One region of the Bacillus sp. JJ1566 genome, then DNA from elsewhere that is predicted to be linked to it. Evidence: riboswitches for the same ligand, from Rfam matches in the RefSeq annotation. Region 1 holds a riboswitch; each other region holds the start of a gene.
What was found. Region 1 has a riboswitch for cyclic di-GMP ahead of V7112_RS07835 (WxL domain-containing protein). Riboswitches for the same ligand answer to the same signal wherever they lie in the genome.
Positions count from the first base shown of each region.

Region 2: linked by a shared signal. The riboswitch ahead of V7112_RS05480 (leucine-rich repeat protein) and the one ahead of V7112_RS07835 (WxL domain-containing protein) in region 1 are both predicted to bind cyclic di-GMP.
Region 3: linked by a shared signal. The riboswitch ahead of V7112_RS22010 (anti-repressor SinI family protein) and the one ahead of V7112_RS07835 (WxL domain-containing protein) in region 1 are both predicted to bind cyclic di-GMP.
Region 4: linked by a shared signal. The riboswitch ahead of V7112_RS14720 (OmpL47-type beta-barrel domain-containing protein) and the one ahead of V7112_RS07835 (WxL domain-containing protein) in region 1 are both predicted to bind cyclic di-GMP.

Region 1 covers NZ_JBALOP010000015.1:100,440-108,868, reverse strand. The annotation lists gene V7112_RS07845 (hypothetical protein) at 1-76, opposite strand, end outside; gene V7112_RS07840 (WxL protein host-binding domain-containing protein) at 147-1,211, opposite strand; gene V7112_RS07835 (WxL domain-containing protein) at 1,276-1,860, opposite strand; cyclic di-GMP riboswitch class I at 2,010-2,098, opposite strand; cyclic di-GMP riboswitch class I at 2,885-2,969, shown strand; gene V7112_RS07830 (EAL domain-containing protein) at 3,402-6,395, shown strand; gene V7112_RS07825 (aspartyl-phosphate phosphatase Spo0E family protein) at 6,422-6,736, shown strand; gene V7112_RS07820 (response regulator) at 6,751-7,125, shown strand; gene V7112_RS07815 (diguanylate cyclase) at 7,106-8,429, shown strand, end outside.
Region 2 covers NZ_JBALOP010000008.1:53,813-62,241, forward strand. The annotation lists gene V7112_RS05465 (InlB B-repeat-containing protein) at 1-5,284, shown strand, start outside; gene V7112_RS05470 (hypothetical protein) at 6,222-6,578, shown strand; gene V7112_RS05475 (hypothetical protein) at 6,740-6,844, shown strand; cyclic di-GMP riboswitch class I at 6,971-7,057, shown strand; partial or broken gene V7112_RS05480 (leucine-rich repeat protein) at 7,143-8,429, shown strand, end outside.
Region 3 covers NZ_JBALOP010000066.1:4,917-13,345, reverse strand. The annotation lists gene V7112_RS22045 (aldolase) at 1-585, shown strand, start outside; gene V7112_RS22040 (lasso peptide biosynthesis PqqD family chaperone) at 651-881, shown strand; gene V7112_RS22035 (lasso peptide biosynthesis B2 protein) at 892-1,389, shown strand; gene V7112_RS22030 (nucleotidyltransferase domain-containing protein) at 1,367-2,554, shown strand; gene V7112_RS22025 (ABC transporter ATP-binding protein) at 2,569-4,359, shown strand; gene V7112_RS22020 (VanZ family protein) at 4,459-4,917, shown strand; gene V7112_RS22015 (helix-turn-helix domain-containing protein) at 4,968-5,300, opposite strand; gene V7112_RS22010 (anti-repressor SinI family protein) at 5,430-5,570, opposite strand; cyclic di-GMP riboswitch class I at 5,605-5,694, opposite strand; gene V7112_RS22005 (YqhG family protein) at 6,071-6,865, opposite strand; gene V7112_RS22000 (DEAD/DEAH box helicase) at 6,843-8,429, opposite strand, start outside.
Region 4 covers NZ_JBALOP010000038.1:47,317-55,745, reverse strand. The annotation lists partial or broken gene V7112_RS14720 (OmpL47-type beta-barrel domain-containing protein) at 1-2,260, opposite strand, end outside; cyclic di-GMP riboswitch class I at 2,342-2,427, opposite strand; gene V7112_RS14715 (flagellar protein FliT) at 2,577-2,927, opposite strand; gene fliS (flagellar export chaperone FliS) at 2,927-3,325, opposite strand; gene flaG (flagellar protein FlaG) at 3,372-3,728, opposite strand; gene fliD (flagellar filament capping protein FliD) at 3,896-5,446, opposite strand; gene V7112_RS14695 (tetratricopeptide repeat-containing glycosyltransferase family 2 protein) at 6,449-7,510, opposite strand; gene V7112_RS14690 (flagellin) at 7,585-8,361, opposite strand.

The DNA.
Region 1 (8,429 bases):
AAAACGACTTTTTGGGGAGAAAAAAAACAGTGCCCCATGATATTAAAATCAATCCTATACGAAAAAAGGCTTGCATTTTATCCCTCCCTAATTGCTTTTAGTTTCCTCAAAAAACCAAATTATTATTTTAAAAAATTAATCTGTTTTTAAGTTCCATTTGAATCTTGACCAGGATACTTACGGTCTTTCCTTTGAGTGTTAGGTTTTCTCATCATCAAAGCCAAAATGATAATAACGACCACAAGAATACCAATGATTAAAGTTGTCCATGGGAATGATTTAGGCGTAACCTCTACCTCTCCACGTTCTTCCATCTTTTCTTGAGTTTCTTTTATTTCCTCATTTTTAATGGTAAGGGACTGTTCATAGGTTTGAGAGTTTCCATTCACATCAAGTGCAAACGTGACTTGGTAATCACCACGCTCTAAAGTTTCTCCAGACCATCTTATCGGGTAATGAAAGGCTGTCATAGGAGCCATTTTAAATGATGGAATGTCTCCTGCAAGGGAAAACGAATCATCTTTACGCTTCGTAACCTTATATGTTCCAGTAATATTAGGCACGATTACAGGGTGAGAATTGTCAATAGGAACCATGATAGCCATTTCTTCGGGAGAGTATAACGGATCCTTTAGCGTTAGAGTCGGTGTTTCTTTATAATCAGTTACATCCACTTGTACTCCAAGATTAACTGCTTTATATTGATCAATTAATAGTTGGGAATTTTCTTCCTTTTGTGTTAATTCTTCTGTTCCTTGAAAGACCCGAAATTCCATACTACCAAGTAGAGTGCCGTTTATTTCAGGGGTTTTGATAGTAAACTCCACAACTTTTGATTCCAAAGGACCAACGGTTAATTCAGAATGGTTTGTGGCTGCCTTTGTTAATTGATAGGAGTCATTTGTGATTGAGGCTCCTTCTAAAATAGGTTCTTCTTGATATATAATGCCCTGATTTCCACTATAAGCATTCAAACTGCGAATAGTTACGTTTAAATCTTTTTCACTGTCGTTAATAACCCTTGCTTGTAACGTGATAGTCTCATTCGGCTTCCCCTTGAAGTGGTAATAACCTTGATTTCCAATTTGGGATTCAGGAAAAATAGGTTCCACCCGAAATTCAAAATCATTTCCTTCTGCATAAATCATAAAAGAAGGGAAAAATATGATTATTAGGGGAAACAATATCGAAGGGATTTTTCGGTATGTCATATAACCACTCCTATAAAAAAAGTCCCCCTTAGTATTGGAGGACTTTTAGAAAATTAACCGTTTATTAAGGAGCAGTGTTTAAAGTAACAGTTGCATCTGTTTTGTAAGTTTTTGCATAAGCATTAGCAGGAATTGTTAATTGTACACCTAATTTACCGAATGTGTATGATCCCATACCTCCATCTGCAGCAGCAGCTAAAAGTTTTACAGGGCTTCGAGTATCAAGTGCTGTTTCTAAACCAACAGGCGTGATTGTTGTTATATCAGAAGAAGTAGAATCTTTCTTTGAAATTGTAGGAACTGTTGATACTTTAAGAGAGTTTTTTTCAAGTGTTTTACCACCAGTTACATAAGCGTTAATATCATCAACTTCTGCAAATTGAGTTAGTGTTAGAGTAAGGCTCCACCCATTACCGGTTCCACGAGCATCAGTAATATCAGCAATTGCCCAGTCTGCATTTGAGATTACTTGCTTACCATTTAATGTTGCAGGTAAACCTTGAAATGTGATTGTTCCACCAGTTAACTCTCCACCTGAAACTGTTGAAGTTGTTGTTTCAGCAGCGAATGATTGTGTGTTAAATGCAGTTGCGGCGATACCGAAAGCCATAGCACTTACAATTATTTTTTTGAATAATGATTTATTCATTTTGTTTCCTCCCTTAGAATGATTGTTTGATTGATTTATAGAAACGAACTTGATTTTCTCCATAAAAAAAATCCCTCCAACACAAATTTTTTGTTTGAATCGGAAGAATATTGAATTTCAACTCATAGTGTGAGTATCATTCTCCATTCTTCAGCGGCCCAGCCACCATAGTGATTACCATCACAGTAGGTCTGTAGCTTTGCGTCCTAATTTTTCAACTAGTTTGCCTTTGTTGCAGAATGAGAACGATTTTTGACTCTTTATATCTTTGTATATTTGCGTCGTCTATCACTCTCTGAAACTCATATTACCTTGCTAATCAAAAAAAGGGTACACATCAAATATTTCCAATAATAAACCCACTATTAACCAACTGTGATTTTCTTCAAGGAAGTAAAATGAATTATTTAAAAGGGTAATAAAATTTTAATTTGCTTTTGTTGGAGTTAAGTATTAGTAGAAAAAAACCAATAGTCCATCTGTATTATCACTGCATTTTCTTTCAAACTATTTAATTTGGAAGACGATCTGTTGTTTATTAGGTTTCGTCACCAGAAAAGTAAGCTCCCCATCACATTGATGGGGCTTTATGTTCAAATTTATGGTCTTTCTTTTGATCTTTTTAGGTCTTCCCATCGGTACAACCTTTACTTACCCCGATCTCCCATTATCTTTTGGGTTTCTTATATTTCCTCATTTTTAATAGAAAGCGACTGTTCAAAGGTTTGAGTGTTTTCATCTGCATCGACTGTAAACGTGCCATCGTAACCAGTTTCTCCTGACTCAGTCATTAATTAATCTTGTTTGCAAAGTACTTGTCTTTATTACGACTATGCAAAAAAATTTAATGAATTAACAAATTAATATGTGATAAAAAAGCACAGAAGAAGGGAATTATTTAGATATTTAATAATACAAAATATTTTATGGTACTTCCTGGTATTTGGCTTACGTTGTTGAATATATAGTGCTTTTGTCTTAATCTTTATACTACTAATATATTATATATGGTTAATAAGTTCTATAACGATATAGGCAAACTTATCTAAAGGTAAGGACGCAAAGCCACGAGCCTAAAGCAACAATGCAATGGTAGTCGGGTTACCTAAAATAGTCGGAAGGAAAGGATAACTCCCGTTTTCGGTGCAGTTATCTTTTTTCTAATAAACATGGTTAAAATAACGGATAAACAAAATAGTAATGCCTATCTAGTATAACTACACTATCCTTCCTAGAAGAATATAGGACCCCCTTCCTATTAGGAAATAAGAACCCCTTCCTATATGAATAGGAATCAAAGGTGATTCTTTTTTTTGACAAATTACGGCAAAATTAGCATGTAAGCACCAATAGTAAGAAAGTCTTGTGTAAATTAGTACTTTTTATCATAAACAACATAGGGATATGATTATGAATTTCAATCTTATCTAAATGTTTGAGCAAAAACGTTTTTGAAATACAACATAGACACTAACGCATTTTAATAGTTTCGAATACAGTTTGTTACATAAAAATATGCCGTGATTTAAAGGGGGATACAAATGGCTAAATTATCTTTTTTTAAACAACTTACTATGTTTTCAAATGATGAAAAATTTTTATCTACGAAAAATACTGAAATTGGGAATGATTTATTTCTAATAAAAGAACTAATAGATAATCATCCACATGCAGTTTTAGCATTTGATGGGAATGGGAAACTATTGCACTTTAACCAGTCGGTAATTAAGGCATTCGGATATAGTGAAAAGGAATTACCGAGTAAGATACAACAGTATTTTTATAGTAATGACAAATATAAAAGAAAAAAATATTTTCAACTTGCATTACAGGGGAAACCACAAAATTATCAAACGGCTATCTCACAGGCAAATGGGAATTTAATTAATATCGATGTTAATCTAATACCAATCATCAGTGATCGGGAAACGGCAATTGTTTATGCGTTTGCAAGAGATATAACAAAGTACGTTGAACATGAAAAAGAATTGGTCAAAATCAAAAGTAGCCTTGAATTAGCGCAAAAAGTAGGTGCAATCGGAAGCTATGATTATGACATTATGGAGGATGAAGCATATTGGTCGAATCAGATGTATGTGCTATACGGAATTGAAAATATTGAGGTATTTGTACCAACATTTGATAGTATTACAGAACTTGCTCATCCCGATGATCGGGAAAAATTTAAAAAAGCTATTCTATCTGCTATTGAAGAAAGACGAAATTTTGGTTTTGAATTTAGAATTCTTCGTAAGGATGGGACAACGATTCATCTATATAACCAAGCGGATGTAATCTTAGACGAAAATAGGAAACCAGTTCGATTTATAGGTACTGTTCAAGATATCACCAAAAGAAAGGTGATAGAACTAAAGCTTAAAGAAAGTGAAAATCAGGTTGAACATATTTTTGATAATTTGGATGCAGGTATTTGGTCTTTTGACATAAAAAAAGGTGACTACAATTTGGTATCCAAGGGAGTTGAGGCGATTACAGGGTATTCTCCGTCTGACTTCGGGAATCAAATTACTTGGGATTCACTAATCCATCCGGATGATTATACTGAATTTCATAATATACAACATAAAAAATTAAAAGGTGAAAATCTCTATCATCAATACCGCATTATTCATAGAAATGGGGAGGTTGTGTGGGTTCAAGATCAAACACTTCCTGTCCTTAACAAAAATGGTGAAGTCATTAGGTTTGACGGTATTATTTCAAATATTACAGAACAGAAAGAATATGAAAAAAGAATTCAATATTTGGCTTTTCACGATTATTTAACAAAACTACCAAATAGAATGCTTTTTGAAAATAAAATAAATGAATTAATCACAGCTTCAGAACATGTTAAAAAACACGTTTCAATTCTTTATATAGATTTAGATCGTTTTCGAAATATAAATGAATCACTAGGGCACCAAATCGGGGACAAATTACTATACGAATTTAGTCAAAGAGTAAATATGTTATTAAACAAAAACTCATTATTTGCAAGACTAGGTGGAGATGAATTTGGTATTATCTTTTGGGATTACGAAGACTCAGACTACCCGATTAATGCCGCCAAATCTATCATTGACTGTCTAGACCTTCCATTTATTATTGAAGATTTCGAATTACTCATAACTACAAGTGTTGGGATAAGTACATTTCCCGAGAATGGAAAAACCATTGAGGAATTAATAAAAAATGCAGATGCAGCTTTGTATAGGGCAAAGGCAAACGGAAAAAATACGTATCAAATCTATTCCTCCTCGTTAAGTATTAATTCCTTCAAACAGTTTTATCTAGAACGGGATTTGAGAAAATCAATTGAGAACAATCAATTAGTTGTATATTTTCAACCAAGGGTTGATTCTAGCACAGGCAAAATTGTAAGTGCTGAAGCATTAGTACGATGGGAGCATCCGGTATGGGGACTTGTTTCCCCAGTTGAATTTATTCCACTTGCAGAAGAAACAGGTTTTATTAATGAAATTGGTGATTGGGTATTGGACCAAGTGTGTCAAAATATTTCAAAATGGAATCTGCAAAGTCTCGAAGTAGTGCCTATTTCAGTTAATATATCAGCGCAACGTTTTTTAAAAAGCGATTGGAAAGCAAAATTGAGTACTATTCTGGAAAGTAATAATACAGATCCCTCACTAATTGAACTTGAAATCACGGAAACAACCATGATTAAGCATGAGGATGCTGTTAAAGGTGCTTTACAATTTATTAAGAGTCTTGGAATTAAAGTTGCATTAGATGATTTTGGAACAGGATATTCCTCTATCACTTATTTAAAGGATTTACCAATTGATACAATCAAGATTGATCAATCTTTTACGAAACATATTGCAAAAACAAATAATGTGGAAACAATCATTAAATCACTTATATTTATGGCTAAAGGCTTAAATATGAATGTTGTGGCTGAAGGTGTGGAAACAATCGAGCAGTTAACTTTCTTGAGACAACAAGAATGTCATGAAATTCAAGGATATATTTTTAGCAAACCAGTTCCAGAGAAGACTTTTCAAAATTTATTAAAGAAAATGATTTTGAAGCCGACCTTTAATAGCAACACAGCAAAGTTCCCAAACAGAAGGCGATATTACAGGATTAATTTGTTATTTCCGCTTAGTTCACAAATGACACTCACCTCTATACTTGGAAAAAATGTTGAATTAGGAAGTACAGAAGTCTTAATTGAAGACGTAGGGCCAGGTGGGTTAAGATTTCTATCTACTATACATTTACCTGTACGTCCGGATATCACTTATCAATTCAAAACAAAGATCATGGGTGAGATGATTACTTTAAATGGATATGTAGTTTGGAAGGAAGAAGTTAGGGGTATATTCCAATATGGTCTTAAGTTAACAATTGATGAGAATCAAAGAGATCGGCTTGTTAAATTCCTTAATCAATTTTCCGCACAGTTAAGAAATAACCCATTTGTTCCGAATTGCAATTTCATCAAAGTGGAAAAAATTAATTATTTAATTAAAGTAGACACAAAGAAAATTACAAATGAACTAAACTAATTAATTTAAAGGTGGGGTGCCTAATAATGATAAAGGATAACTTTCAAACAAAAGAAACAAATCTTACAGTTGAAATTTTATATTTAAGACAAGTTTTAAGTGAAAGTTACGATTTAAATGCACTCCATAACTTAGATTATATTCAGTTAGTTAACAAGCTTGATTCCCTTTTAATAGAATACTATGAAGATATACTGCTTAACTTAATTACCATATCGAGAGAAAAGTTGCTAAAGATTTCGGAACAAAGAGGAATCAGACATCAAGAAACAATAAAGGAAAGTCAGAGACTTGATAAACTCATTATACAATATCAAAAACTTCAAAAACTCTACTTGTGAAAGGGGATGGCAAATTGAGAAAAACGGCATTGATTGCTGATGATTCCTTGTTTATGAGAAATTATTTAAAAAGTTTATTAGCTAGAGAAAACTATAAAGTCATCTCGGAAGCAAGTAATGGAGAAGAGGCAATCAATAAATATAAAAAATGCTTACCTGATATCGTTTTGATGGATATAACAATGCCTAAAGTTAACGGTATTGATGCCCTAATAGAAATAATAGCATTTGATCCAAATGCAACAGTCATTATGTGTTCTTCAATGGGACAAAAATCAATAATGATAGATGCGTTACGAAATGGAGCTACAGAATTTATCGTAAAACCTTACTTCAACAATCTTCAAAATATATTAAGGGAGGATAACTTTGGAACTTCTAAAATATAAAAGTCACCTGTTAAATAATATAAAAGAAACATTGTCCGAATGGTTTGGTTCAAGTGAGAGTAAAATAGTTACAAATGAAGAGGTATACCGCTTTATTCATTCCTTAAAAGGAACATCAGGGACACTTCAAATGGACCAGCTTATGTTGCTTGCGGAGAATCTATTAAATAAAATGGATCCCAAAAGGGAGACTGACTGGAATACCGACGAATTAAAAAGAATTTTATTGCCACTCATTGAGTTTACTTACGAATATGAAAATCAAGAGGAATTAATCCACCTGAAAAGTGAACCTATACATCTTGATTCACCCTTAATTCAAATTATAGATGATGACCCTTCAATGCTTATGATGTTAAAAGAGACGCTGGAAGAAAAAAATTGGATTGTGATGGCCTATTCCAACCCTCAACAAGCTGTTAAACAGTATTTTGAAATGCAACCTGATTGTTTAATTTTAGATCTTCAGTTACCTAATCAAAGTGGATTTGAAGTTCTGAAAGAAATTCAAGAATATAATGATAAATTTTTTGTTCCGACAATAATGATAAGTGTACAAAATGATAAACAAACAAGAATAGAAGCTTATCAAAAAGGAGCCGATGATTTTATTACGAAACCGATTGATCTTGAAGAATTTACCGTTAAGGTCAATCGTCATTTAGAAAGAAAGAAAATCTTTGAACAGTATGTGTTAATTGATGAATTGACTCAAGTGTATAATAGAAAATTCCTTAATGATAGCCTGCCTCGCTTTTTTCAGAATTTCAAAAGATCAAAAGAGCCCTTTTCTATTGGTATCATAGATATTGATCATTTCAAAAATATAAATGATACATACGGACATCTAATGGGTGACAAAGTACTACGGGATTTTGCTCAATATTTAAAAGAGAATATACGTAGTTTAGACATGTTATACCGTTATGGTGGTGAGGAATTCATCATTGTATTTCCCAATACCACGAGTGAAGACGCAACAAAAAGATTAATACAACTAAACAATGAGTTTTCTAAAACTGTTTTTACTTATGAAAATCAAAGCTTTTCCGTCACATTTTCTGCTGGAGTATTTATGGTTACGGATGAAACACTAGCAGGGAAAGAAGCAATCAAAGCGGCAGATCAATTATTATATGAAGCGAAAAGAAATGGTAGAGCAAGAGTTGAGTACTCGCAGATGTCAAATAACTATAAAAAAGAAACTCTCAATGTTTCCGTTGTTGATGATAATTTCATTATTCGAACATTGGTGGCTAGTGCATTAGAGTCATTAACATTTGAACATCTAGAATTAAATATCA
Region 2 (8,429 bases), on a different contig from region 1:
AGGGAAAAAGATAGCAAGTTTGTTAATGGTTACAATGATGATTCTCACAATCTTCATTCAGCCATTTTATGCTGTGTCTGCGAATAGTGTTTCTAGTAAAATAGCAATTGAAGATTTAAAACTTGAATTGGCAAATGAAGGTTTGACTAGCGAGGATTCCCATTCTACTGAAGTGGAAGCGCAAGATGAGCATGCGCAACCAAACGAAGAGGAAGTAATTGTTCAACAGGAACCAAATGTAGAAGAAATCAATGAAGACCAACCAAGTAAAATAGAAGAAGCACTCAATCAAGAACCTTCAATGAAGGGCACTTCAACTACTGAGGCGCCTGAAGGGTACGAACTTGAATATAATGAGTCAGAGCAAGATAGTATTGCTCCTAATTTGTCAATCAATCAATCTGAAGCAGTAACGGAGAAACGCGTATTACTCATTGAAGATGTGAGGCCATGGAGTACAACCACAAATGATCAGGTCTTATCTAAAATAGGTGAATACGACAAGGTGACAACATCGCAATTCTTGAGAGTGAATCTAGCAAATTATGCCGTCGTTGTCTTTGCCAATGACCAGCCATTTAACTCCTATGAAAATTATACAGATTTTAAAGAACACCTTGAAACATTTGCTGAACTTGGTGGAGTTATCGTTTTTGGCGCTGCTGATGGTGGCTGGGCAAATGGTAATTTAATTGAAGCGTTGCCAGGTGGAATACAAAAGAATAGTCACTATGAGTATCGAAATTATATAACAGATCAATCTCATCCAATTGTGACTGGTAGCTTGACGGATCAAAAGGTCCTGCAAAATAGTGAGCTTTATGAAAATTATACGAGTCATGTTTCCTTTGAGGAGGCTACATTGCCGCCAGGGACAAAAGTTATTTTACGTGAAACAACAACAGATAGACCGACTCTTATCGAATATCCTTTAGAAAAAGGGAGGGTCATCGCTTCTGGTCTGACATGGGAATACAACTATCTCTATGGTGGAAACAATAGTCATCCCCAAGGTGGAGTGACTGGTACCTACGCACAAACGGCTATGGAGGATATGTTTAGATATGCCATCCGTGTCAGCGATATTAGTGTAAATGATTTAAAAATTCTCGAGGAACTATACTTAGATAGCAATTCACATCATATTGTTGTTGCTTCGAAAGAAACGGGTCAAGCCATTTCAGGTGTTCAAGTCAAGGTTGGAGACTCCGAATACATAACGGATGAAAATGGAAAGGTTAGGTATGACGGACCTTATGAAAAAAGGCTTGTTACTGTTTCGAAGGAAGGGTACAGAACGATTCAACAAGAGTATGACTTGAAGAAAAGAACAGCCCGTTTTCTCTTCCTAGAACCAGATGCCAACGATGGTTTACCTTATTTTACTAGAGTACAAGATCGGGAGACCAACTTTGATTTACGATCACAAACGGTTCGTTTTATAGAAGGTGACAAAGATTTGCTTCACCTAAAGGTTGCAGGTGACTGGGGTGAGGAAAGTGGCGGAATGTATTATCTTTACCAAGAAGGGGAAAAAGGTGGTCCTGCCGGGAAGCAATTAAGGAGTATATCAGGTGAGTTTATTTTATTCCCTGGGCTTCAGTTGAATCCGGAGCAGCCAGTTAAACTCAAGATGGTATCAGATAATAATGTATCTAGTGAGCCGATCACAATCAATCTATTTATTGATGAAGCACCTGAGTCTGATATAGGTAACAATGGAGAGGGTTTAGAAAACATACAAAGTTTCCTTGTCGCTGAAGAACAACAAGGATCAATAAACAATGATTTAATCACTCGTATTTTTCCAGGTGATTTTAAATTGAAAGCGCCGTCTTTACCTGTTGATATATTAAAAAAGGTAAACGATGATGGTACTGTAACTTATAGAGGTACGATAGGGATAAAACGTGATAACCTATTGAAAAAAGACACCGAATGGAATACTTATAAAAAAGACTTTGATAAGGCACAGAAAAATGGTGATCGTTTGTCTGATCTAAATAGATTACTAAATACGTATGGTGGTTATTCAGGCGGATTTACGATCGAAAGAAAGTTCTGGAATCCAAAGGTTAATGCTGTAGGATATATAGAAGTGAAACAAGACAAGAATGGTAAAATTCTTGAAAATGCAGGTGGCGTGATTCTAACTGGTAGTAATACATCCGTGTATTCACAACAGTTTTTATATGGTCCAGTTCCGCTGTACCTTGATCTTACAGGACAAATTTCAATTTCAGCTCAGGTTGGTACGGAATACTCCTATGAAAAAGAAAAATTGATGCTTGCTTCCGGAGAATTAAAAGTTAGACCTACGGGGGCATTAGGTGGAGGTCTTGGTGTTAGTGGCTTGGCAACCGTTGGTGTAGAAGGTGGAGCGGGCTTCAACATTAAGATTTATCCAGAAATCGATGCAGCCTTTGAAACCTGGGCTAAGATTAAAGCCAAATTGTTGTTTGTAGTTGATTGGGAATATACTCTTGCCAGATCTACTATTAAAGTATGGCCAAGGGATAACAAGAACCTAATGAGAATGGCCGGTGAAGATTTCGAAATCATTGAATCTGAAATGTCGTTAACTTCACGGGATTATGCACAAAAAACAACAAATTGGAATGGTGCCAATCAAGATAGATTACGTTCATTGAACATGGTCCAACCATTGAATGAGGATGCTTTGGAAGGTCTGCAAATGTTACAGGATTGGATTATGCCGAACAGTATTCCTCAATTTGCAAAAGTAGATGATACGTTAGTCATGCTATTTCATAGCGATGATCCGACAAGAGAAATTGGTAATCATACCGTTCTAATGTATTCCATGTATCTAAATAATGCATGGAGTGAACCGGTACCAGTTTGGGATAGTGAAACAGCGGACTTTTTCTTCCAGCCATTTGAATATAAGGATGAATTATATGCCGTTTGGCAAAAGTCTAAAGCTAAGGTAAGTGAAACTGAAGTGGAAGATTTGCTTGATGAGGTCACTAAAAACAGTGAAATCAGTTTTGCTAAATGGAATAATAAAACGATGAAATTCGAAAATCAACAGTTTGTAACAGATAACAAGGTACTTGATATGTATGCAACTCTTGCGTCTAATGGTAAAAATCTTACGTCGGTGTGGGTAAGTAATAGTGAAAACGACCCATTAGGAGAATCAGGAACCTATTCAATTATGAAAAGCACGTTATCACAAGGGAAATGGTCTACCCCAACAGTTGTTTACCAAACGACAGACTATATTACTGAACTTTCAGCAGGGTACGTGGATGAGGATTTGAGTATTGCATATAGCGTGCAGTCTGAGGAAGGCCATTCTGATATTTATACCATAAAGGATGGTAAAGCTAAACAGATTTCTCAAAATCCAAATGCAAGAGCCCTCAAATTTAACGATAATCATTTCTACTGGCATTCAGACGGAAGTGTCATTGAATATGATATTGCAAAAGCAACTAGAAATCAGATAAATTCTGGTCAAGAAGCTGTCATCACATCGTCCTATCAGTTGTTGGAAAATGAGGGAAGATCCGCAATTGTATGGCATGGTGAAGCAGATGGAAGCTCGACAGTTTACGCTTCTCTAAGAACGAATGATGGATGGAGTGCTCCGATTTCACTTTTTGAGAGTGAGAATTTTACGATTCAGTATATGGATATTGAGCGGATGAAAAATGGAGATTGGAAGATGATCATGAACGCACTTCAGTATGTGAATGAAGATCCGAAGAATTCTTTCATTTTCGCGAATGTGGAGCCAAAAGCAGATACACTTCTGAATGATGTATATGCGAACGAGGCTTTACGGGATGGAGCTACTCAGCCGATTGAATTTAGTGTGACCAATCTTGGTGAGAATCAAGTGAACACGCTAACTCTAAAAATGCAAATTGGAGATGATGTTTTCTTAGAGAAAACCATCGAGACCCAGATTAAGCCTGGAGAAACCGTTAACTTAAAAGAAACCGTTAATGTTTCGAGTATTACGAAAGAAACAGAGATCAATTTTTCCGTGTATGCAAATGAGGAGCGCGATAAGACTAACAATCATGAAGTGATTACTTTAGGTCTGACGAATGTATCCTTGACACTTCAACAGCATCGACTCGATGACAAAATCATTGTAACAGCCAATGTGTCAAATCATTCAGCTACACCTGCCAATGTTGCAATCAAGGTCATGGAAGACTCAATCGATGGACTCGTGCTTGATGTTAAAGATATCGGAAAGCTGAAGAACGATACAGATTATGTGTACGTATACTCGATTGATTTAAATAACGTCAATTTTAATAATAGTGATAGTAAACAGTATTATTTTAAAATTGAAACGCTCGAGACTGATTTAAATGAATACGACAATTCAGATATGGTGGTCGTGTTTGACGAAAAGGAAAAAGAAATCAGTGACGAACCTATTGAAGATATTGAAATGGTTCGAGTAACGGGGATGGAAATATCTCAAAAACAGGTGGCACTCGTGTTAGATGATCCTGAGGCTTCCAGTTTCCAACTCCATGCAGAAATAAAGCCTTTCAATGCTAGTAATCCATATGTAAAATGGACAACAAGCGATGGTGGAGTGGCAAGCGTCGACCAAAATGGATTGGTTACTGCTACTGGTTTGGGGACAACCCAAGTTACTGCAACAACATATGATGGTGAATTTGTTGGAACGGTTGATGTAACCGTTAGTGATGAAGCATTGACTTATTCACTAAAACTCGTTTCTTCTGAAGGTGGAAGTATTTCGGTTGGTTCGGAAGGAAATTATGAAAGCGGCGCAGTCATCCATCTTACTGCAAAACCTGATGCTGGCTATCGCTTTAAAAACTGGTCGACCTCAGATGGAGGAGCGTTTGAGAACGCAGCTAGTTTAGAAACTACTTTCACGATGCCTTCAAATTCAACGACTGTCACAGCGAATTTTGAACTTGAAAGCAACGACGATGGAGAAGGAAAAGACCCTACAGACCCTGAAGAACCAGGCGAAGACGAGGGAACAGATCCACAGGGGCCAAATGATCCTGAAGGAAATGATCCAAATCCATCCAATGATGAAACTAAAAACGGAGAAAAAATCGAAACACCAAAAGATAAACTTTCTCCAGAGAAATCAGGGGATGCTGGAAACGCTAAAGACAAAGCAACAGGTGGAGAAAAATCTAATAAACTACCAATCACAGCAACAAATACCTACTCCATCCTTCTAGCTGGCTTACTGCTCCTATTACTAGGCACCGTGTTTTACCTAGTTAACAGAAGATTGAAAGCTTAGGGACAGAGGGACAGGTCCCTCGTCCCAGGGAAAATATTGTATTCTAGTTAAATGAACCGGAGAGCATGAGAATTATCATGCTCTTCGGTTTTTTTGGGACAGGGGGACAGGTCCCTTGTCCCAGGAAAAATTCTGTAATCCAGTGGTACTACAAATGTTTCCAAAACCCAAGGTAGAGCTTTTTTATTTATCGACTAGAATACTGTATGATAAGGGGTGGAGGTTAGATAAAAGATGAGCAAAAATAAAGGTGGACTATTTAAAGCAATCCGAATCGTCATCCTCGGCTTCTTATTCATAAGAGAATTAATTACATACAAAATAAAAAAGGGAAAGTAGGGACAGAGGGACAGGTCCCTTGTCCCAGCTATTTTAAATGTCGTAAGTTTATTTGCTTATTGGAACAACCAGGAAGTTGTTAATCAACTTTGTAAAAGGGCACTATTGTGTTAACTGTCACTGGATTTTACCAACATCCCCACCCATGACCTTATTTTACAGCGATTGTCACTAGTACCGTTTGCTAAGTGGAAATCTAGAGTCTAATCCCCTCGTATTTTGACCGAGGAATTGGACGGCTGACCTTCAAAATCGCCCCCCTCGTCTACCCATTTTCATTGTACTCAAGATCACCATTAGGTCTGTAGAATTAGTGTCTTTTTCAATTTCAACGTTTTCTTTGTCATCACTAGCAACTTCCTCGGCTTTTTTCAACGCCGCAGCCACACGTGCATAAGAGCAATTACATATTTATCTTCTGTTGTTATATCCGTTTGAAACTTTAAATCCAGTACCCTTCCATCGTCTTCGAGTTTCGCAAAATCATAATTCTTGAATCATGCACTGAAATTCCTGCACCCACGTGCTATTTGTGCAGGAGTTTTGGAGGGATTGTCGAATTACATTTTTATATGGTATAGGATAGGGTGATCGAAGCGTGTTTAAGGCCAAAGATTGGAAGAAAAAGAGCTTGCGAATTTTATTTTTACTTACTATTTATTTTGCATATGAATACCAAAAGCCAATAATGACAACAGAGAAAGCCACAGATTATGCAGCTTTGTGCTTGTTTGTTCCACCAAAAAGATTGGGAATAGAATCCAAGGAAATGAATTGGCCCTATATTGAAGCAGAGAAACTTTCCATTGATCAAAAGAACGGTTTTTTTAATCAAATAACGAATAAACGCGAGTTCAATATAACTCTGATAACTAAAAATGGAGAAGAACTAATGGTTAAGCTTGACGCGTATAGTGGAGATTGCCTTGAGGTGACTGGACCATTAAATGAATAGGGTGGACTACTGCTTATTGTGCGAGGATAAATAAGAAAAGTAAGGTTGATAGGATTAACCCAGAATTATGAAACTAATGAACAAAAAATTGATTGAAAAGAACGAGGAGGGTTTCCCGCATCTCTTTACGGGTTATATAAACGGGAATAAAAGGAGGGCAGTTGATAGGAAACAAGTGGTATTACTTCTATAGTGGCGGTCAAATGGCAGCCAATACTACTATAAATGGCTATAAATTCAATGCAAATGGAGCTTGGATTAACTAGATTGGGACAGAGGGACAGGTCCCTTGTCCCTGTAAAAATATGGTGGGACGAGGAACCTGTCCCCTTGTCCCAGGTATTTCCTAAACTACCAATTTAGTTTATACTATTAGATATAGTTAAAAATACCTATTTTTATGGCAAACTACTTGAAAGAGTAGGACGCAAAGCTAGAGGGGCTACTTCGGATTTTAGAATTGCCAGCCAGTTGCAAGCTAAGAATTGTGATGCCCTTTTTAGGGTGTTTTTTTTTTGCAGGTGAATAGGTGAAAAATGATGAAAAAAGAGAGGGAATAATTTAATGTTAGAACCAGTTGAAATCAAACCAACAAGTAAAAAGGTGTTAACACTACTTTTTACTATATTTTTAATAGGAGCTTTCCAATTCATGAGTCCTATAACGAAAGCAGAGGTACAAGGTACGACTCCAATCAACGAGGAGTTTGAATGGGTAGATAATGGAGATAACACGGTTACGATTACGAGATACATAGGGACTGACACAAATGTCAACATACCAAATGAAATTGATGGCAAAGCAGTTGTTGAAATCGATGATTTTGCATTTAATGGGTTTCTTAATGGGGTTAAAATCACGAATGTATATATTCCTAGTAATGTAAAAAGCCTCGGGCAAGCAGTTTTTACTAGAAACGTTTTAGAATCTATTGAGGTAGATCCTGATAATCTCTACTTTAAGGACATTGATGGAAAAGGTTTATATTCGAAGGATGGAAAAGTATTAATTCAAGGTACAATGTCTGGCCAAATTAATGAGGGAACGGAAATGATCGGTGATCAAGCATTATTAGGTATGGTCTTAACCAATATAAAGCTTCCTAGTACCATAAAATATATTGGAAAAGCAGCCTTTTATGATAACGAAATTTCAGAATTAATAATTGGAAGTAACATAAGCTTTAGTCCTACTAATTCTTTTGCATCTGTAGCGTTTGGGAAAAACCCACTCCAAACCATTAAGGTAGATACAGATCATCCAAACTTTAAAGATATCGATGGAAAAGGAATGTATACCAAAGATGGTAAACAATTAATTATTGGTACAGCTTCTGGTGAAGTTGCAGAAGGAACAGAATCAATACGTTACGATGCATTTATTTCTACAAAAGGATTAACAAAGTTAGTTATTCCAAGCAGTGTTAATAAGATTGATGATTATCTATTTAGACACGGTACTCTACATGAGGTGGTTATTCAAGGGAAGGATACAATTATTAATCTTTTTGAATTCGGTGGCTCTGGAATTCTAATCCATGAGAATTCTCAACCAATAAACAAAAATATAACAATTTATAGCCATGCCTCATCAGGTGCAAAGGAATATGCAGATCAATATGGTATGAATTTTGCTTTGATTGAAAATGGATGGGAGTTGAAAAACGGTCAGTGGGTTTATTATGAAGACGGAATACAACAAACTGGTTGGATTCTGGACGGTAGCACTTGGTATTACTTGGGAACCGATGGTTTTATGAAAACGGGTTGGTTGCTGGAAAATGGTTCTTGGTATTACCTTAATAGTAGTGGTGCGATGATGACTAATTGGCAAAAAGTAAATAATATCTGG
Region 3 (8,429 bases), on a different contig from region 1:
CCTTTACATGGTAGCGCAGTTGCAATTAATGGTAAGGCATACGCAATTGTTGGAGAATCTGGAGCGGGTAAATCAACTCTTGCTACAGCATTTTTAAATAAAGGATATGAACTTTTAAGTGATGATGTAATACCTGTTTCAATGTCCAACAATAATATTCCAATTGTTACCCCAGCTTATCCACAGCAGAAGCTGTGGGAAGAAAGTTTACAAGCATTTGGTATGGACGCTAAGAGTTTGTACCCAATAGCTGAACGGGAGACAAAGTTCGCTGTTCCTGTAATTTCTCAATTTTATAAAGAAGATATACCTCTAGGGGGGGTATTTGAATTAGTAAAGTCTGAAGATTTGAAAATTAATATAAAGCCTATTCTAAATCTCCATCGATTACAGACGCTTTTTCAACATACGTATAGGAATTTCCTTTTAACATCATCTGGCATGTTAGAGTGGCATTTTTCTTTTATAACAACTCTTGCAAACAGAGTTAATCTTTATCAAATCAATCGACCAGTTTCACTTTTTACTGCAACTGATTTAGCTTCTATGATTTTATCTGCTATTAATGAGGGGGATAATAATTGATTACAGACCCAAACATTTCGTTAAACCAAATAATTGTTCAAAGTAAAGGCAATATCGTAAGTGACATGGGTGGAGAAAAGGTCATGTTAAGTGTTTTAAAAGGAAAATATTATAACCTAGGTGAAATTGGCGGTGCAATATGGGATTTGCTAAGTGAGCCAACCACTGTTGAAAAATTGGTGACTAGTTTACTAGAGACATTTGATGTAGATAGGCAAGAATGTGAGAGCCATGTAAATGAATTTCTGGAACAATTACGTAAGGAAGAACTGATACAATTATCAAACGATATTTAGGGGATTAGCTATGCGCATTATAAAAAAGGTTTTAATATTTTTATTACTAAACTACAAAACCAAGTTACTTTTTATTGAAGCATTCTTTTTGCTGGCTTGGGCCCGTATTTTAAAAGCAATACCTTTTTCAAAAGTAGCACCTTCACTAGGTGAGCCCATGCAAGAAACTTCCTATAAGCGAGTATATGAAAATAATAAAAACCTAAAAAATATATCAAATGCCATTCATATTATGAGTCGTTATACCTTCTGGGAAAGTCAATGTTTAGTGAAGGCAATTGCAGCCATGAAAATGTTGGAGCGAAGAAATATAGATTGTACTCTTTATTTAGGAACTGCAAGAGATGAATTTGGAAAAATGATTGCACATGCATGGTTACGTAGTGGATCATTTTATGTTACGGGAGCAGAAGGCATGGAGAAGTTTACTGTAGTTGGTAAATTTGCGAAAAGGATAAGTACTAATGGTCTTGAAGGAGAAAACAATGGATATCAAAAATCAACTTGATTTTACTAAAATACCGAGGGAAACAAAGTTGCTTTTAGAAATTATCAAGGATGAAAACGAAACTATTCTAACGGATACTCAAAAAGCTTTGTTCAAAAACATAGATTGGGACTTATTTGTGGAATTAGTCCTTCATCATCGAGTGTATCCGTATATCCTTCCCAAAATTGAGAAACTAAAAGATAGGCTAATTCCTGAATACGTAGTACAAAAAATTAATCAATATTATCGACACAACGTCATTAAAATGCTCCAATTATGTGGAGAAATGGAGCAGGTAAGTAAATTATTAATAGAAAACGAGATACATCCTCTATTTTTAAAAGGGCCTGTACTTGCTACGGACTTATATGGTGATTTATCACTCCGTACATCAGGAGATTTAGATGTACTAATCCCAATCGAAGAACTGGAGAAAGCCGAAGAACTAATACTTAATGCTGGTTATGAGAAAAACGAGTACATTCAATCAGTTTTAAATGACTGGAAGTGGAGGCATCATCATTTTACATACTTCCACCCAATAAAAGGCATTAAGTTAGAGATTCATTGGAGATTAAACCCTGCACCTAGTAAGGAACCCAATTTTTTTGACTTATGGAAAAGAAAGAGAATATACTCCACAACAAGCTATCCAGTATATTTTTTAGGAATAGAGGATTTATTTTTATTTCTAGTAACGCATGGAGCAAGGCACGGCTGGTCCCGCCTTCGTTGGCTAGTTGATATTCATCAGTTAGTGAAAAAAGATATAAATTGGTTTACTCTTACCCGTCACTTAAAAAAATTCAAATGTGATCATATCGGTGGACAGGCAATAATTCTTACTACTCAGTTACTAGAAACGAACTTGACTGATGAAATGAAGCCATTAATCTGCAGACAACGTCCATTCCAATTGGCCCAACAAGCTATTTTTTATATTGAAAAAATGGTGCATTTACATACAGCTCCATTACCTCATGATGTATCAACATACCATTCGAAGCATTTAATTTCACTTTTGACTTTTAAACAAAGAATCTTCCAAGTTTTAAGTACATTACACCCTTATTATATAGATGTTGAAACCTTACCCTTACCAAAAAGATTGCATTTCTTATATTTCATATTACGCCCATTTCTCTTGATAAAAAGACGAAAAAAGAAATACTCATTGAATTAATTGGAGGTTTGGAAGTGAATCACATCTTATATTTTTATAAAAAATTGCGTTCATATGCTGGTAAAAAGCTTTATATAAACCTCCTAGCAATGATGTTGATTAGTTTATTAGACGGAATTGCAATTATTATGCTAATTCCTTTATTAAGTGCGAGTGGAATAATGAATATAACTTCTAGCAATTCGTCAATATCATTTGTATTCGAGTACCTAAACAAAATATCAGAAGCGTTAAGTTTTACTGCTATACTTGGGATATTTGTGATGGTCGGGATACTACAAAATTTTATCCAACGTTACCTAACAATTCAAAACACAAAGATACAGCATGGTTTTTTTAGGCAGCTCCGTATCGAAACGTATAGCGCCTTAATGTATTCAAATTGGGACTTTTTCTTAAAACGACGGAAATCCGATATCATTAATTCTTTAACGGCTGAAATAGCCCAGGCGAGTGCTGGAACCAATACGTTTTTACAGTTTATTACAGCCGTTATTTTTACAATTATCCAAGTTGTAATTGCTTTTATCCTATCCCCTAAGATTACGATTTTTGTATTGTTGAGTGGTTTTATTTTATCTCTTTTTTCCTATGTATTTATCAAAAAATCTAGAGCATTAGGGAAACTAAACTGGGAGTTTGGCAAGAGTTATATGGCAGGAATCACAGATAGTTTTAACGGAATAAAAGAAATCAAAAGTAACAATCTAGAAGAGTCGCGTATTCAATGGTATAGCTATATGACAAAACAACTCCATGATGAACAAATTAATTATTCAAAGCTTAAAACACTGTCCCAATTTAATTACAAGGTTGCATCCACAATTCTTATTGCTGTATTTATTTACTTTTCAGTTACTTTTTATCATACCGAAGTTGCGCAACTACTACTAATTATAGCTATTTTTTCAAGGTTATGGCCACGAATCACGGGGATCCAAGCCGGTTTGGAGCAAATGGCTACAGTAACACCTGCATTAAAAGCAGTTATAAGCCTTCAGATGGATTGTTTAAAGGCAAAAGAAATAACAGGGCAGGTTGATCAAAAAACGATAAAGATTGAAAATGGAATTGAATGTAAGAAAGTGTATTTTAGATATAGAGAAAGTGATCAGAAATATGCGCTAAAGGGGATTGATGTGTTCATTCCCTCATACCAAATGACAGCAATTGTTGGGCGGTCTGGTGCTGGAAAAAGTACACTAATTGATTTATTAATGGGCTTAAATCAACAAGAAAATGGTCAGGTTTTACTTGATGGTGTACCTCTATCTGAATCAAACTTGTTATCGCTTAGGCGTTCGATAAGCTATGTTCCACAAGATCCATTTTTGTTTAATGTAAGTATTAGGGAAAACTTAGAAATTCTAAACCAAGATGCTACTGATGAACAACTATGGGAGGCACTTGAGTTTGCTTCTGCAGCAGATTTTGTGCGTAGGCTTCCTCAAGGTCTTGATACACTAATTGGCGACCGGGGAATTCGTCTCTCTGGAGGAGAGCGCCAAAGGATTGTTCTTGCGAGGGCAATATTGCGTAATCCTTCTATATTAGTATTGGATGAAGCTACTAGTGCACTAGACACTGAAAATGAATCAAATATTCAAGAAGCCTTAGAAAAATTAAAAGGGAAAATGACAATCATTGTTATTGCGCATCGTTTGTCAACTATACGAAATGCGGATCAGGTTATTGTATTAGAGCAAGGAGAAGTAATTCAACAAGGTAATTTTAACCAACTTGCGAATGATAAACGAGGAATGTTTAGTCATCTCCTAGGAAAGCAAATGGAAGCTACTTTATAAAATATTTACCTTGAGTGGTCTTTTAATCGAGAAGTTTGGAGAAAATGTTAAAAGTACTTATAGTGAGTATGGTATTTTGAAAAAGAAAGTAGGTATTACATGCTACTCCGAGCTTCTCTAAGGCTTTTACCCGTAATATATATGACGTGGATTTGGTTACAATCAAGTCATTTTAATCCTAGCAAATTAGAAGGGATTCATGTTCAAATTGGTGTACCTATCTATTTATTGTTAGGTGCTGCGCTCGAAATTGGTCATCTGTTTCAGTTTGCGATTTTATACGCATTATTGGTGATGGCTTTCCTGACCTTTGGAAAGTTATCACTTAGGATAGAAATTCTCCTATTTACAATCTCAGTTTTATACGGTGCCCTAGATGAAATCCATCAATACTATGTCCCATTCAGATCTTTTTCGGTAACTGATTTGATAAAAGACACGATTGGTGTCATTGTAGTTTCATATATCATCCACAAAAAATATTTTCATCACCAACAATCAAGGATTAGCAAATTTTTAAGAGGGATAACAGGTCTAAATAAGAATATATCCCTATAAAAAAGCCCTTCAAGAGATGAAGTTTTTTCACTCTTCTGAAGGGCTTTTTATTATTTGTTATTGGTATTCTTCCATTTGTTAAATTCTAAGAACGCTTTAAATTCTTCCTTTGAAACACCGGATTTCATTGCTTCTTGTACTAGTTGGGTCCAATCAGAATCAAGATCTTCTATTTGAACTTCGTGATCCTCTTCATGGAGTAGAGTGTTCACTGATACCCCAAGGACCGCAGAGATTTTCTCTAAAAATTGAATAGAAGGATTTGATTGAAGGTTGCGTTCCATTGAACTTAGATATGATTTAGCAACCCCAGCTCTATCAGCTAATTCAGATAGGGATAATTTTCTTTGCAAACGGTATTGTTTGATACGTTGACCAATCATTAAATCCACCTTCCTCCATTTATGATTATAACATAAAATGAAGAGGTTTGTTTTATATGAAGAACGTTTTTGTCAAAAATATTGTAAGATTAAGTGTTTTACCGAAGTTAGAGTGGGTTTCTCTGTTCTTTATCCAATCAATGAGTCAAGTCCGTCAGCTTTTTCTGCAAAGAACGCTTTGATTTCATTCACACTAATTCCCATATCTAGTGCTTCTAAAATTAGGTCTACCCATTCCTGATCAAGTGTTTCGTTTTCTACTTTTATCATACTTTCCAATACCCTCCCAAAATACATTAGTATTCCAGGCAGTCCAGCCATCATAATTGAAATTTCCAACCTTAGACCTGTGACTTTGCGTCCCTATTTTTCAATAAGTTTGCCTTTGTCTGTTGAAGCTCCGCCGACTGACCTAAAACGATAGTCCATATATGTATAGAACCTTTGTATTACATTTAGAAGTATAATTCATAAAAAACATCTTTTATGTAAAAAACTGTCGATGTCAAAATATTTACAAAATAAAATTAATTGCTTGTTTACTCCCTCGAAAAATGGATACTTTTCACCAATGGTGTAGGAAAAACTCGAAAGATAAGAAAAAAGACCTAGGAATTGTTAACTAAATGGAAGGGAGGGTTAATAAATATCTATTTTACATAAGATTTTTTGTAAAAATTCCAATTAAATGTAAGGTATTTGTCGAACGATTTTTTAAGTAATTTCATAAAAATATGTAACCTACCCCCAAAAATGAGGATAGGCCATTTTTACATTGTATTTTGACATAGATAAAACAATCCGCCATTGATAATTTCGACAAGGATTTTCGGTTCGTATTGGTCCTTGAGTGCTTCTTTTTCAATTTCATAGCTTTCTGGCTTTTCGTCGATTCCTTCATAAAAAGCATCTAACAGGGTTAAATCTTCATCCCAACGTTTTCTTGCTTCATCAGCCCATGCGTGAGTTTGTGATTCCGCATAGCCTCTCACATATTGCTGAAGTCGATTAACACCACTTTGTGGCTTAACCAGTGGTGACATCGTATACGTTAAATCTGGTATTTTTGGAGTGAGTGGCAGCTTTTCCACTTTTTCCTGAAAATCCTCAACAATGATTCCATTAATGAGTTGTAAGCCAAGCGACATCAATACATCACGCTTACGGTCACTCTTATACGAAACCTTCACATTTAACCCAAGCCAAGGGTATAGAGGTGTATTACCTTGGGCACCGGGTGGTTTTTGTTGATACAACCGAATGTAGCTTGCTAGCTTTTTTGTTGATTCAAAAATTTGATGTAAGCGGGGAGCTCCGAAATGGATAAAGTCACCCTTTACATTTTCAGGTGCTTGGTCCCGGTCCGTAATTAATGTTAACTTCATCGGATTCGGTTCTCCACCTGTTTTTTCAACATATGTCCAATAAAAGGGACGGTTCATTAACTGCTTATCTAGATCGATTGTCAACTGAACCGTCATATATCCAGGATGGCGTTCAATAATTTCGCAATGGTTAGATATAAAATATTTCTCTAGAAAATTAACGATTTCCTGTTGCTGCACGCTGCTCACCACCGTTTTGTTCTTCAAAACTGATAATTGAAGTTAAATTCTCCATCTTAATTTTCATCTCACCCTCGCTTCGTGAACGAAGCATGATATCTTGAATATGGTCTTCAATATTTCCAAGATCGAGCCTTGTTAAAATATCATCCAACTGCCCAATGACGCGCTCAAACAGATTAATTTTTTCATATAAAAGCTTTAAAATATGTTCCTCAACCGTGTTTTTCGTTGCGAAATTATAAATATGAACATCCTTTTCTTGACCAAGACGATGAATACGCCCAATTCGTTGCTCAAGCCTCATCGGATTCCAAGGGAGGTCATAGTTGATAATATGATTACAGAATTGCAGGTTAATTCCTTCGCCGCCTGCTTCAGTTGCAATTAACACTTGGACTTTCCCTTTAAACAATTCCCTCATCCAATCCTTTTTTCCACGTTTGAACCCACCACGAAATGGAACCGATGAAATTCCGTTTTGCTGCAGGAACCATTGCAAATACATTTGAGTCGCACGATATTCGGTAAAAATAATGACTTTATCATCAATTTGCTTAATGAGTTCAACCGCTTTTTCAGCCTTTGAGTTTTGGGTGACTTGTTCAACCTTTTTCATGAGTCCCAATACCATATCCGCGGGGGCGGAAGCAGTGCCATCCTCATTCTTTTTCTCAAGCATCTTCTTCAAAGTAAAGTAAACAGCCTCACGACTACTACAAGCTTCTCTTTGTAAGGTTAGAATCGAGAACATACTTGATGCAAATCCTGAAAAGCTAGACCGATAGGCGGAAATCGCGTCATATAGCTCTTGTTCAGTCTCGGAGAACTCAATCGGAACGGTTTCAACCTTTCGTTTTGTCCATTCAATTCCTGTGTCATCACGGCGATTCCGGATCATTACTTTATTGACTAGTTCCTTTAAATGTTCATGATCATTGAGAGAACGGCTCCTTTTCCCGAATAATTCCTCGAAGTTTTCCTGATTACCTAAGTGTCCGGGCTTAAGCAGGGATACAAGATTAAAAATCTCATCAATTCGGTTTTGAATAGGAGTTGCTGTTAATAGCAAGCAAAACTTCTTCTTTAGGTTTTGAACAAACTCATAGTTTTTTGTTTTATTGTTTTTTAGCTTGTGAGCCTCGTCTATGATAATTAAATCGTAATCCTGCTCATATACGATTTCCCGATGTGGACTTCTTTTTGCCGTATCAATCGAAGAAACAATGACATCATATTGCTCCCACATATAGCTTTTCTTTTGCTGAACTGCTGGAATATAAAATTTTTGATTTAATTCAGATGCCCATTGCGATACAAGGGAAGCTGGGACAAGAATCAATACTTTCTTCACTAGTCCACGAATCATATATTCTTTTAAAATCAGGCCAGCCTCGATTGTTTTTCCGAGTCCAACTTCATCTGCTAAAATCGCTTTTCCATTCATTTTTTCAACCACTTGCTTTGCAACCTCAAGTTGATGGGGAAGTGGTGTTAACTGTGGTAAATGCTTAGGAGCCTGAAGGCCTTCGAATTCAGGTATCGACTGGTGTTTTTCAACTTC
Region 4 (8,429 bases), on a different contig from region 1:
CCGGTGCTTGCATTGTTGGATATAGAACATCTAAAGAAACAATGCTTCCCTCTACTGATTCCCCAAAACGTTTACTTACGGATTGAACGAAATATATGTGGTTTCCTTCATTGACATTACTTATTTGATATACATTTGAAGTAATATCTTTTTTAACGAGTTCCTTTTTGACACCTATTACCTCATAAACATTATAAGAATCAGCATAATCTGCCTTTTCCCACGAAAGTTTAATATCATTTCCATTTGACAACACATAGCTAAGACTTGCCGGCTTCTCCATTTCTGGATGCACTAAGTTTACTAAAATCTCGGCCCCAAACTTCGATTCGCCATGAATCGTAGAGTTTGAATGAACAACGAAATGATAGTCACCTTCATGTTGGTTCGATATAGTTAATGTTTTTGAACTTGTATTTTTTAAAAAGACCTTTTCTCCATCGATAACCTGATATACATTGTAATTTGTTGCGTTCTCTGCAACCGTCCATGAAAGAAAAATATCGTTTCCATTTCTGATTTCAAACTTGGGATCTGTTGGTGCTTTAATTGTCAGTCCCTCTACTGTAACAATTATTTGAGCACCTATTTTAGATTCACCAAATTTGGAAGAAACAGAGTAAATCTCATAAGCGTATTCCCCAGCAGCCATATTCGAGAAGGTTCTATTCGTACTACTCGTAGTTGCCTTGAGAACTTTTTCTTCATTTTCAATCTGATAAATCTTATAGGTTGTTGCATATTCCACTGCATCCCATTCTAGACTAAATGATGTCTCACTCTTAATTGTCTTCGTAACATTAGTAGGTGCAGACATTTCAGGGTGAATAACTGAAATGATTGTTTCAGTTCCCTCTAATGACTCGCCAAATCGAGATGAATAGGAATGGACTACATATTTGTAATTGCCCTCTGCCATATTTGTAATAGTAGTGATTGTCGAAGGACTTGTTACTGTCTTTACTCTTACCTTAGACCCGTCATCTTTCACTTGGTAAACATAATAATTGGTTGTATTTGAAGTTGGTTCCCATTCCACCACAACATCGTTACCATTTTTAACATAGGAGGTTACTTTGCCTGGTGACTGCATTTCAACGTGATCAATCGTTAATGAAACTCTTGCACCCTGTACTGATTCTCCAAAACGATCATTGTATGAATGAATTTCAAATTCATAATCCCCGGCTTCCGCCTTTGAGTATGTGATGGAAGTATTTGAGACTGTACTTTTTAATAGTTTTTCACCATCAATGATTTGATAGATTTTATATTCTTTGGCATTTGGAACACTATTCCAAGTTAGCCTTATATCATTAAGATTTAATAATTGATATGAAAAATTGGCCGGTGCCTCCATCGTGATTTCATCCAAAACGACAGTTAATCCTTCTCCACCGACGGATTCGCCAAAGCGGTCACTGAATGCCTGAACTTCATACTTATAGCTTCCTGCTGAAACATTTGACAGTCTAATAGACGTATTAGTTGTTGTTCCAACAAGCTCTTTGCCATTTTCGGTAATTTTATAAAGTCTATATTCTGTTGTAAAAGGGACCGACCCCCAACTAAAGGTAACGTCATTCCCATTTGAAATTGAGTATTTGAAGTTGCTTGGTGTTACCATCATTGGATGAACCACCTCAGCTATGATAGGTGCTGAAGTAGGTGAATCTCCATATAATGTGTTAACTGCGGAAACAGCATATTGATAATTTCCTTCAGCCAAATTTGTAATTGTGTAATCCTTCTTCGTTGGAGAAGCTAGTAACGTAAGCTGTCCATCCTCGGAAACCTGATAGAGATTATAGACTTCCGCATATTTAACTGTATCCCAGGATAGAACTACATTGTTTCCATTACTAATCCTGTAAGATAGATTGGATGGGGTGACCATCTCTGGATATGTAACAGTAAAACTGATAGGAGCACTTGGTCCAGACTCACCTTCCGAAGTTAATGTCGATATGACATAGGTATAAGTACCCTCAGGAAGATTATTTATTAAAAAGCTATTAGAATTTACCTTCTCTTGTAAAACGAGTCGACCCTCAGTAATTTCGTAGATATTGTATCCTGTTGCGCCATATACAGAATTCCAACTGAGTTTAATATCATCTGGAGTTACCTCCTGATATGAAATATCGCTTGGTGGCAGCATACTACCACTTGCAAGTGCATTGCCAAATGGGAAGAACAATTGAACAACCATTAAAAGCAACGCGAAAAAAGTAACATTTCTTTTTAAAATTTTCTTCATTCTTTAGTCCTACCTTTCTAAAAAAAGCCAAAAGAAAAAGAACCTCATACAAGGTTCATAGGTAGATAGACTATGAGTCCTTGTGGCAACCGGCTACCATCCACTTATTGTGGGTAAGGCCCTTGGCTTTGCGTCCTATGATTTCCCATAGTTTGCCTTTTTCACTTTGGTTTTTTGTTATTCATTACCTACTATCATACTATTATACTACTCTTTTGAAAAGGTCTATTTTACTATTTATAGTCAATTTATCCTTATTTTACAGAAAAATCTAATAAAATAAACCGAGTAGCATTTGCACTACTCGGTATCAACGCTATTTTCTTTTATCAAAAAACATTCCATCTGCCGACCCGACTTGATAGGGGTTAGCATACTTTTTTGAAGTAGCTTTACTCTTTTTCAATTGGGCTAAATCCGTCTGGATCTCGAGTTTAATTTCTGCTAATTTGGAATCAATGATTTTGTTCATACGGACGATTTCGGTACCTACCTTGTTTTCATCATCTGTGTAGGGTGGAGAAATTTCTTTAATTGTACGGTCCCTCAAGTCTAAGAGAGAAGTAATTTTTTCAATAATACTATCTCGATTCTCTTTCGAAATCGGTTGTTCCACTAACTCCAGTAATTCCTTTGTTATATGGTATAGTGACAAAAGTGCGTTCACTAGGCTTGTCCACCTTGAAATTGCTTTTGACGGTTCACTTGAATAACTTGCTTCCATGTGTCTCTAAATTCCTTCACATATCCCTCTGCTTCTTCTAATATTTGCAGATCATTGTTTATGTTAGCTTCAATTAGGCATGATTTAATATAATCATACATTGCCATCATTTGTTTTGAAATCTCATTATCCATATTCAATGTAACCATAAGTTCTTGGATAATATTTTGTGCCTTGATTAAATTTGTATTTTTTCCACTAATATTATTTTCTTCCATCGCAACTCTGGCCATTGAAATAAATTTAAGACAACCGTTATAGAGCATTAACGTTAACTCGCCTGGCGATGCGGTTGATACTGAATTCTTTTGATACGCTTGATAGGGATTATTCACAGCCATTTTTCATCCACTCCTTCTTACCTCTAAGAAAACTAGAAAATCAATTTTAAGCTTTATTATCAAAAAAGAGCCCCAAATAATTTGTCATTGAAGCATAGATATCCAGCAATTTCTTTGATGGAATTTCCCGAATAACCTCATTTGTATTTGTGTCAATAATCTTCACATAATATTTTTGTAATTCCTCATGTAATTCAAACTTTAACGAAGTAGTGGTTGGTGATAAAAAGTCGTTCATCACATTCACAACCTCTTCAAGCCTTTCCTTTGAAACTAGTATTTTGTTCTCTAGTTGTTTATTTTCTTTTGGTTGTATGTGATCAATTATCAATTCATTATTTCTACTTGAAATATCAGCGTTCTTAAAAACAGAAGAGTTAAAGGAAATATCTTTAATTACCATACTAGTCTTCCCCTTTCGACTGAACAAACCAAATCTATTATTAATATCGGCAATAATTCATTTACATTTAGTAGAAGTTCCTAAATTAAAAAGGTTTTGATATGACGGTTTTTTTAAGTTCCTAAAAAAAGCAAAGTGAAGGGTTTCATATCCCTCACTTTGCTTTTTTACATCCCTCCACCGAATTGTTGCATAAGCCAACCACTTTGAGAGTTAGCTCTTTGCAAAGCCGCTTCCATTGCTTGGAACTGTCTCCAATAACGGCCTTCAACTCGAGCTAAACGATCCTCTTCTCTAGATATGCCGTTTTCAATATTTTTCAATTCTTTGGCCAGCATGCTATTTACATCAATAGAATGATTAGGAGAACCTGCCTTAGAACTTAGTTCAGAAATTCCAAAATTTAACCGATCGTATAATCTGATACCTAAGCCGCTCTCATTATGCTTTTGGACATTGGATACAGTCGTGCCAGTTTCCAAACTACTTGAAGTAAAAAGCTTTATGACACTATCCATATTATTTTCTAGAGCTGCGTTTAGCTTCTTTTCATCAATTACTAGCTTGCCATTATCTCGCCAATCTTTACTTGTTGTAATGCCAATATCAAATAAAAACTGAAATCCTGCATCACCTGTTTCAACAGCAGTCCCTAAACTAGATCTTAAATCCGTGAGAAACCTAGAAACCGTATGATCCCCATTTAACATCCCGCTTTGAGCTTTTTCTTCCCAGAGCTCAATTTCCCGATCTGTCATCTCATTTTTTTGTTCTTCTGTTAGAGGCGGAAAGTCCCTGTAGCGTTTCTCTACTATCTTTCCATTAAGTTCCGCAATTAGCTCATTGTACTTATCCACAAAATTTTTAATGCTGTCAAAAACAACTGTTGTATCTTTTCTTGTTTCAACAGACACAGGTTGATCAGTTGTGATATTTGCCTTCAAATCAAATTTAATTCCATCAAAGGTAAAGCTGTTCCCTATTGGATTGATAGTCAATCCATTTATGACGACTTTCGCAGCAACCGCATCAGAACCTTTAGCTGTAGATACACCATTTGAAGAAAAGCTATCTGTACTATCATTAACTGTCCCATTTATGAGCCCTAATTTATTAGCAGAAATAGCTGTATCACCATTTACTTTTAAATTAGTGATAGAGATCTCAGATGTTGCTGCTTTATTCGTACTAGTTAAAATTAATGAACCTCCATCTTTAAAGTAGGAGGCTGTAACCCCTGCACCAGCATCATTGATTTTAGTAATGGCAGTTGCTATTGTATCTGTAGCTTCAATGGTAACAAGAGTTCCATTAAGATCAAAAGAAATATTTTCATCCAGGGCTCCCCCCTCTGCAATGTTTAATTTAAAACTAGCAGAAGCACCTCTAGCCTCTTTAGCCATAGAAGCTTCACTTATGGTGTAAGTTGAAGAAGAAGGTAATCCTGTAACTGTGGCTCCCAATTTTTCAGGTTGTGTTACTGTTGCAGTCTGTTTATTAAATGGGGTTTGAAGTCTTAGATTCTCAGTTGCAGATCGAAAGCTTGCAAGCTTACTATTAATTTCTCGATAAGCATCTGTTTTCCACATATTCATCGTTTTCGCTTGCTGTAATTTAATTAACCTATGCTTTTGAGCATTAACTAACTCCTTTACCATACTTTCTGTGTCCAAGCCAGAGGCTAAACCTGAAAATCTTATGGTTGTATTAGTAATCATCATTTATCCTCCATATCTTTTACTTATATGTTCTACAGGCTCTGGATAGTAAGTACTATACTCTTAACTCTTAGCCTTAATATAATATATATATTCTTTATATCGTCACGGATTGAATAATTTCAAATAGGTAATAAGAATGAAGTGAGCAAAAATTATCTTTTCAAGAGATGTTTTAAAAACATGAAAGAGGCTTCTTTCTCCGCTAAGAAGTCAAGGTAGTAACGACTTCTACCGTTCGAGCAGCACAATTGAAGCATGATGACCATAGGTAGGAATTTTTCGCTGCGTTCCAGGCCGAGACCAAGTCAAATGCAGACTTTGATAAGCTCGAATGTGTGTCTCTTCCTGATAATAAGAGGATCGTATTTTCATTATAGGCATTTTTTATCCATTCTAGTTTATGAGTAAACAAGCTTTGTTTTTTAGAATTCGCATTTTTTAACACATAAATAGGGCGTGTATAACGATAAGAGAGACACCAAAACATACATAATACACCAGTTTGAATCATTTGCACGTCATAGGTGCGATGAAAGTATTCAGGGACAATCGGTGTATTCCAAGATACATCCGTTCCCATCCATGCTTGGAAGGGAAACTAGTGAAAAAAATTTCTTTAGCTCCATCTGTTGTTCTTCTGTTAAAAAGCAAGGACGTCCCTTACCAAATTTACGTTAAAACGAAAGATGTATTCAGTGGCTTTCTGCCGGTGCAAGTTACAAATCTCAGCGACTTCCATTACGAGACGGACAGATGTAATTCGATAGAGTATATTTGCCCGGGTTTCTTATTTTTCATACAAACGTAAATCGACTGAGATCATTCATGGAAATTAACGACATTCAAACGTTTCATACAGCAGCACCCCATTGTCTATGTCTTTTCTTTACTAATCAGTATAAGCAAGACTAAACAGGATAAGCTTGAGAAGTGGGAAATGGTAATCAGTTATACATACTTATAGGTAATTCCCCAACAATTCTCCGCACTCATTATATATTACAATGAATCTAATCGATTAATAGCAGGCTTATAATTATATTCTGATGCTCTACTATAGCATTCTTTAGCTTTATTAATTTGACCAGTCACTTCATAAAATGTACCTAAATTATATAAAGCAGCAAAACTACCAGTTCCGACAACACTATCATAGTGTTCACTATCACCTAGCTCGATACATTTTAAATAACATTTCTCAATTTCAGGAAAGAGATTAATATACTTATTGGTATCACTTAAAACCAGATCCATATATAACAATGCTCGAATAAAGTGAAAATCGGGCAGTTGAACTAGGCGTGTTTGATTGTCTTTGATAATTTTTATTGCAAGATTAAGGTCAGCAACCTCCTTTAAAGTATAAAGATAAATAACAACTAAACTAGGGTAGTATATTTCATTGCCATTTAATAAGGCATAGCTCTTTTCAAACCACTGATTTGCCAAGTCGTAGTTCTTATTACCTCTATATTCTTTTGCTAGTTGGTATAAATAATATGGATCATTTGGTTTCGACTTTACTTCTTGAAGCAATAAAGGAATATTACGATTAGACTTGTCAGTTAAATAATATCCGTCATGCCCAACTACAATTGGAATATTTTTTCTAGGTAGTTTGGAAACTAACTGCTCGTGTATTCGTCCATTGTAAGTAAGACCAGTTGGAAATACTCTTGAAACAAATGCCTTGTCATAGTTCACTTCATTATTTTGAATAAATTTACTCCTTATTTCAATTCTCCCTATTGCTACTTCATTATTAATAAATTTAAGTAGTTCTTCTTTACAATCGTTTATAATATATTCATCAGCATCCAATACTATATTCCAACTAGATGTAGATTGCTCCAAGGCATAATTTCTAGCATTAGAGAAATTATTATTCCATTTAAAATCATAAATTTTTGCACCAAACTGTTGAGCAATATTCTTTGTCTCATCCATTGATCCAGTATCAACTACTATTATTTCATTTACTAATCCAATTACACTTTCCAAACAACGTGCAATTACCTTTTCCTCATTTTTTACTATCATACAAAGAGAGATTGACTCCAAAAGTTACCACACCCATACGATTTAGTAATAAAGAGACTCTAAAAATAGAGTCTCCCTTAAGTTGAATAATAAAATTAACGAAGTAATTGCAATACAGCTTGTGGTTGCTGGTTCGCCTGAGCTAACATAGCTTGAGAAGCCTGGTTAAGGATGTTTGTTCTAGTAAACTCCATCATTTCCTTAGCCATATCCGTATCACGGATACGAGATTCTGCAGCTTGTAAGTTTTCTTTAGTTGTATCTACATTTCTTACCGTACTTTCCAACCTATTTTGAAGAGCACCTAATGCTGATCTAGAAGTATTCACAGCATCAATAGCAGCATCAATATCAGCTCCAGTTGAAGCATTAGTTAATGCTACAGCAGCAGATATGTCTCCGTCTGCAACAGTTAACTTAACAGTACCATCATGATTTATTGCAATATCACGAGTTCCACCATTAAGTACAGTTGAATCATTAAATTTAGTAGAAGTTTGAATATTGGTAATTTCCGCTTTTAGAGCATCCATTTCTGCATCTATATTAGCTTTATCTGCTGTGTTATAAGTACCAGTAGATTTTTGTACAGCCAATTCTTTCATTCTAACAAGCATACTACTTACTTCGTTCATAGCACCTTCAGCTGTTTGTATTAAAGAAATTCCATCCTGAGCATTTCTTGAAGCTTGATCTAAACCTCTTATTTGTGATCTCATTTTTTCAGAGATAGAAAGACCAGCAGCATCATCAGCAGCGCGATTAATACGAAGACCTGAAGATAACTTTTCCATCGCTTTTGCACCAGCATTAACATTCATGCCCATCTGACGGTGGGAGTTCATTGCATTTAAATTGTGATTGATAATCATTTTAATTTTCCTCCTTGAAATTGGGTTTGTCCACATCCATGTGGTAATTATAGTGCTAAAGTCGGCCG